Linked DNA regions of Azospirillum sp. TSH100. The protein of the gene in region 1 interacts with the protein of each later gene in a pairwise test. Links are inferred from orthologs where the notes say so. Each region holds a gene or a part of one and is shown in the gene's direction. Other genes may lie near its edges.

Region 1 (3,291 bases):
CTCGGCCGGATCGGCGGCGCCGGCGGCGCCCGCCGACATGCCGAACAGCGTGAACATCAGACCGGCGACGGATGCCGCCGCAAGAACATTGACGACCCGGTTGCTCATGTGGTCCCTCCCGATGATGCCGTGGCTTAACGGTGCTTGTGCCGCTGTTGACGCGCCGGCCCCACCCGATATTCCATGGCATTCGCCAGATTTTTACAAGGCCCCGCCTCCCTTGGATGGCGGTGGTGAGAAAGGGGTGACCCGCGATGAAGAGCCTGTCGTCCGTCTGCGTCTATTGCGGCGCCTCCGCCCGTGTCGCCGATGTCCACAAGGACGCCGCCCACGCGCTGGGCGACGGGCTGGCGCGGCGCGGCATCCGCATGGTCTATGGCGGCGGCCGGGTCGGGCTGATGGGGATCGCCGCCGACGCCGCCATCGCCGCCGGCGGCGAGGTGGTCGGCATCATCCCGGAACACATCCAGTCGGCCGAGGTCGAGCACACCGGCCTGACCGAGCTGCATGTCGTCGACAGCATGCACACCCGCAAGCGCATGATGGTGGAGCGGTCGGACGCCTTCGTCATCCTGCCGGGCGGGCTGGGCACGCTGGACGAGGCCTTCGAGATCCTGACCTGGAAGCAGCTGCAACTGCACGACAAGCCGATCGTCATCGCCGACGTCGACGGCTACTGGCGCCCGCTGCTCGGGCTGATCGACCACATGGTGGCCCAGGGCTTCGCCCGCATCGACCGCTCCGCCCTCTACCGCGTCGCCGACCACATCGACGGCGTGTTCCAGGCGCTGGAGGCGTTGCCGGACGCCGCCCAGCCGGTCCAGCCCCGCAAGCTCTGAGGCATCTTCAAAGCCCTTCCCACGGTTATCCCCAGACTTCCCAGCTTGTGGATAACTTCTGTGCACAGCTTTTGTGGAGAGCCTTCCGCCCTTCACCAAGCGTTCGCGTTCTGTTTCTGATACTGTGTCCGTCATGAGCAACCAGACCTCATCGCTGTTCGATCCCCGCCCCTCCGCCGCGGTCAAGCCGACGGCCGAGTACCGCACGCCCCCCAACAACGAGGAGGCGGAGCAGGCGCTGCTGGGCGCGATCCTGGTCAACAACAAGGCCTATGAGAAGGTCGGCGAGTTCCTGCGGCCGGAGCATTTCTACGACCCGGCCCACCAGCGCATCTTCGCCGCCATCACCAAGATGATCGACCGCGGCCAGATCGCGAATCCGGTCACCCTGAAGTCGCTGTTCGACAACGATCCCGAACTGGCGGTGGAGGGCGGCAGCGCCTATCTGGCCGAACTGGCGGCCAACGTGGTGACGGTGGTCAATGCCGGCGATTACGGCAAGACCATCCACGACCTGTTCATCCGCCGGCAGCTGATCGAGGTCGGCACCGACATGGTGAACGAGGCGTACCGCCACGACCTCGACATCACCGCGCTGGACCAGATCGGCGAGGCGGAGAAGCAGCTGTTCGACCTCGCCTCCACCGGCGACGTGCAGGGCGGCTTCGTGGCCTTCGGCGAGTCGGTCAAGCACGCCATCGCCACGGCGGAGGTGGCCTTCCGCCGCTCCAGCCACGTCACCGGCGTCACCACCGGCCTGATCGACATCGACCGCAAGCTGGGCGGCCTGCACCCGTCGGACCTCATCATCCTCGCCGGCCGCCCCTCGATGGGCAAGACGGCGCTGGCCACCAACATCGCCTTCAACGCCGCCAAGGCGCACATGCGCTCCAGCGGGCAGGAAGGCGGCGTGGTCGGTTTCTTCTCGCTGGAAATGTCGGCGGAACAGCTGGCAACCCGTATCCTCGCCGACGAGGTGCAGGTGCCCGGCGACAAGATCCGCCGCGGCGAGATCCGCGACACCGACTTCCCCAAATTCGTCCAGGCCAGCCAGGATCTGGCGCGCTGCCCCTTCTATGTCGACGACACGCCGGCCCTGTCGGTCGCCGCCGTGCGCACCCGCTGCCGCCGGCTGAAGCGGACCTCGGGACTCAGCATGGTGGTGGTCGACTATCTCCAGCTGCTGCGCGGTTCGTCCTCGCGCGGGTCGGAGAACCGGGTGCAGGAAATCTCGGAGATCACCCGCGGCCTGAAGGCCATCGCCAAGGAGCTGGACGTGCCGGTGGTGGCGCTGTCGCAGCTGAGCCGCGCCGTGGAACTGCGCGAGGACAAGCGTCCGCAGCTGGCCGATCTTCGCGAATCGGGCTCGATCGAGCAGGACGCCGACGTCGTGATGTTCGTTTTCCGTGAACAGTATTATCTTGAGCGCGCCGAGCCCTCGCGCCGGCCCGACGAGAGCGACGACAAGTTCAACGACCGCTATCAGCGCTGGCAGCAGCGCCTGGGCGAGGTGCACAACACCGCCGAGGTGATCATCGCCAAGCAGCGTCACGGTCCGATCGGCACCGTCCGTCTCTACTTCGACGGCCAGTTCACCAAGTTCGGCGATCTCGACCAGCACCACCAGACCGACGAGTGACCAGAGTGACGAGCGACCAGACCCCGCGCGCCGGCGCCATCCTTACCGTGGATCTCGGCGCCGTCGTCGCCAATTGGACTCAGCTGCGCGACCGCGTGGCTCCGGCGGACTGTTCCGCCGTGGTCAAGGCCGACGCCTATGGGCTGGGGGTGGCGCGGGTGGTGCCGGCCCTGGCCGCCGCCGGCTGCCGGACCTTCGTCGTCGCCCAGTTGGAGGAGGCTCTCGCCGTCCGCCGCGCGCTGGAGCCGGTGGCGCCCGAGGCGCAGGTGTTCTCGCTGGGCGGCCTGCCGCCCGGGTATGAGGGGGAGTTCATCGCCGAGCGCATCCTGCCGGTGCTGAACCATCTGGGCGAGATCGCGGCGTGGCGGGCCTTCGCGGCGGCGCGCGGCGAGGTGCTGCCGGCGGTGATCCACATCGACACCGGCATGAACCGGCTGGGCCTCGGCCCCGACGAGCTGGACGAGCTGGCCGGCCATCCGGAGTGGCTGGAGGGGATCGACGTCCGCTATTGGATGACGCACCTCGCCTGCGCCGACGAGTTCGACAACCCGATGACCGGGGAGCAGCGGGAGCGCTTCCGCGCGGCACTTGCCCGGCTGCCGAAGGCGAAGGCGAGCTTCACCAACTCGTCCGGCATCTTCCACGGCAAGGACCATCATTTCGACCTCGCCCGGCCGGGCTGCGCGCTCTATGGCGTCAACCCGACGCCGCATCTGCCCAACCCGATGCAGGGCACGGTGCGGCTGGACGCGCGGCTGCTTCAGGTGCGCAACTGCGCGGCGCCGATGACCGTCGGCTATGGCGCCGCCCACA
Region 2 (3,207 bases), on another replicon or contig:
CGCTCAGCCGGAGCTGATGCGCGGCGTGTCGAAGGGCGTGCTGCACAAGAACACCGTGTCGCGCAAACTGTCGCGTCTGTCGGCTGCGATCAAGGCTCTCTGATAGAGTCTTCATCCGCTCGTTTCAAAAAGCCGCGCCCGTGACTCGGGGCGCGGCTTTTTGCGTTTAAAGTAAATGTGTGGATGCTCGACAATTGTCTTAGATTGTTCTTAGGATCGCATATGAGATTCCGGATCGATCATGCGGTCAACGCGAACGTTTTTAACTTTTTAGCCCGTTCGCCATCTGTCCCATTGCCAGATTTCCGCAGTATGGTTAGACTTTTGATCCATTCGGTCGGGCAATTTGGGGTGATGCAACACTCTGTGTCCGTCTGAACACAGCAGCGAAATACTGAAGGTCTTACGCCGGATCAGGGCTTGTTGAGTCCCGGTCATTCGCACGATCTTCTTTTACTTACAAGCTGTCGCGCCCGGGGCGGGATTTACAATCCCGTCGACTCTGGCGTGTGCTTTTCGGATATAGTGTTCCGTTCGGTTTTTCCGTGTCCGGAGTCTTCCGGGCAGGACCAGACGGGCGGCCATTCCGGTTTCGGGGCCGGCCGGCGGAAGGAGCGGGAGTAAGGGAGCATGTCGGTCGGCGTGTCGTTGGATCAGCAGTGGGCGCGCATTCGCGGACGCCTGAAGGAAGAGGTCGGCGAGATCGCCTACCGGAGCTGGCTTCAGCCGCTGTCCGTCGCCAGCCTGATCGGCGGCGAGGTGTGCATCGTCGTGCCCACGCGGTTCATGCGCGACTGGGTGCTGACCCACTATGCCGACCGTATCCGCGCCCTGTGGTCCGGTGAGAATCCGGAAGTCCAGTCCATCGACGTTATCGTCGCCTCCACCAATCCGCCGGCGGCGCTCGTCGCCGACAATGACGACAGCGACGACGACCGCTCCGCTCCGGCGCCCCGTGGGTTCGACCAGCGTGGGTTCGACCAGCGTGCCGTGGACCCGCGCCCGGCTCCCCGTCCGGTTTCGCCGCCGGGTGCTTCCCCGCGACAGTTCGAGTCCGGCCTGTCCGCAGACGCCGCGCCGTCCACCGTCTACACCTCGGCCTCCTATGGCGGGGCGTCGGACGAATCGCCGACCGCGGTGCCGGCGATCCTGGAGGACCGGTCCGACCTGTCGGCCGCCCTCGACCCGCGATTCACCTTCGAGAATTTCGTCGTCGGCAAGCCGAACGAGCTGGCCCACGCCGCCGCAAGGCGCGTCGCCGACGCCACCGCCGTGACCTTCAACCCGCTGTTCCTCTATGGCGGGGTCGGGCTGGGCAAGACCCACCTGATGCACGCGCTGGCCTGGCAGATCCGCAAGAACGACCCGAACCGCAAGGTGCTCTACCTGTCGGCCGAGAAGTTCATGTACCAGTTCATCCGGGCGCTGCGCTTCAAGGACACGATGGCCTTCAAGCAGCAGTTCCGCTCGGTCGACGTGCTGATGATCGACGACGTGCAGTTCATCAGCGGCAAGGACTCCACGCAGGAGGAGTTCTTCCACACCTTCAACGCGCTGGTCGACCAGAACCGGCAGGTCATCATCTCTGCCGACAAGAGCCCGTCCGACCTGGAAGGGATGGAGGAGCGTCTGCGCTCCCGCCTCGGCTGGGGGCTGGTCGCCGACATCCACCCGACCACCTACGAGCTGCGGCTCGGCATCCTCCAGGCCAAGGCCGACGCGCTCCAGGCCAGCATCCCGCTGAAGGTGCTGGAGTTCCTCGCCCACAAGATCACGTCCAACGTGCGCGAGCTGGAAGGGGCGCTGAACCGCATCGTCGCCCATGCCGAGCTGGTCGGCCGTTCCATCTCGCTGGAGACGACGCAGGAGGTGCTGCACGACCTGCTGCGCGCCAACGACCGCCGCGTCACCATCGACGAGATCCAGAAGCGGGTGGCGGAGCATTACAACATCCGCGTCGCCGACATGCATTCCGCCCGCCGCGCCCGCGCGGTGGCCCGCCCGCGCCAGATCGCCATGTATCTGGCCAAGCAGCTTACCGCCCGCTCCCTGCCGGAGATCGGCCGCAAGTTCGGCGGCCGCGACCACACGACCGTCATGCATGCGGTCAAGAAGGTGGATGAGTTGCGCGCAACCGATCCGTCCTTCGCCGAGGATGTGGAACTGCTGCGGCGCATGCTCGAAAGCTGACGGTCCTTTGGTTTGCCAAGCAACCGCGACGTGTCGCCACGCCGCTATCCCATCGCGACGGGAAGTTTGCTAAGGTCCGCAAGCACGGAATCTTTGCGGACGGCAGGGTGTCGCGGTGGAAACGAATATCCTTGTCGCCGACGATTCCGAATACTTCCGCGACCTGATACGGACCGATCTGGAAAGCAACGGCTTCCGTGTGCTGCTGGCGGAGGATGGGGAGCAGGCGCTGTCGATCTATCGCAGCCACGACATCCACATCATCATCACCGATCTGGAAATGCCGGTGATGACCGGCCTGGAGCTGTGCTGGCATGTCCGGGCGGAGGACGACCAGCACCGCACCTTCACCATCCTGATGACCGGCGACACCGAGACAGCCCGGCGGATCGAGGCCTTCGATTCCGGTGCCGACGAATTCCTGGCCAAGCCCATCGACCTGTCGATGCTGCGCGCCCGCGTGCGGGCCGGCGAGCGCATCACCCGCATGCACCGGGTGATGGTGGAGATGCTGCACACCGATTACCTGACCGGGGTTCTGAACCGCCGCTATTTCATGGAAAAGCTGGAACGGGCCTGCCGCGCCGCGAAGGAAGCGGGGGGGCCGCTGGCGGTGGCCATGTTCGACATCGACCATTTCAAGGCGATCAACGACACCCATGGCCACAGCAACGGCGACCTTGCGCTGAAGCGATTCGCCGATCATTGCGCAGCCCAGGTGCCCGACGGCGGCTTCCTCGGCCGGCTGGGCGGGGAGGAGTTCTGCCTGTGCCTGCCCGCCGGCGATCTGGAATCGGCTCTGGCGCGGGTCGAGGCGATCCGCCGCTCCACCGCCGAACTCGTGGTGGAGACCGGCAGCGGCACCAGCTTCGGCTTCACCATCAGCATCGGCATGTGCCTGGACCGCGACACCGACTCGGTCAACGACCTGATGACTCAGGCCGATGAAGCGCTCTATTTCGCCAAGCGCAGCGGCCGCAACCGCACCGTCCTGCGCGGCGCCGAAGGCGTGACGGT

What was found.
Region 2: the proteins of E6C72_RS30035 (region 1) and dnaA interact in binary tests that used the Escherichia coli proteins (3 or more experiments, as listed by UniProt). The link is inferred for Azospirillum sp. TSH100 from one-to-one orthologs.

Annotation. Positions count from the first base shown.
Region 1 is NZ_CP039639.1:468,512-471,802, forward strand. The notes cover bases 252-3,225. They hold E6C72_RS30035 (replicative DNA helicase), read left to right. Parts: upstream 252-972; coding sequence 973-2,478; downstream 2,479-3,225. Other genes in these bases: E6C72_RS30030 (TIGR00730 family Rossman fold protein), read left to right, coding at 255-839; alr (alanine racemase), read left to right, coding at 2,484-3,225. In the rest of the region: E6C72_RS30025 (cytochrome c), read right to left, coding at 1-108; more of alr, read left to right, coding at 3,226-3,291. UniProt on the Escherichia coli protein: The main replicative DNA helicase, it participates in initiation and elongation during chromosome replication. Travels ahead of the DNA replisome, separating dsDNA into templates for DNA synthesis.
Region 2 is NZ_CP039634.1:1,106,144-1,109,350, forward strand. Bases 21-2,910 are described here. They hold dnaA (chromosomal replication initiator protein DnaA), read left to right. Parts: upstream 21-630; coding sequence 631-2,190; downstream 2,191-2,910. Other genes in these bases: rpsT (30S ribosomal protein S20), read left to right, coding at 21-103; E6C72_RS05310 (diguanylate cyclase domain-containing protein), read left to right, coding at 2,306-2,910. Also shown: more of rpsT, read left to right, coding at 1-20; more of E6C72_RS05310, read left to right, coding at 2,911-3,207. UniProt on the Escherichia coli protein: Plays an essential in the initiation and regulation of chromosomal replication. Binds in an ATP-dependent fashion to the origin of replication (oriC) to initiate formation of the DNA replication initiation complex once per cell cycle.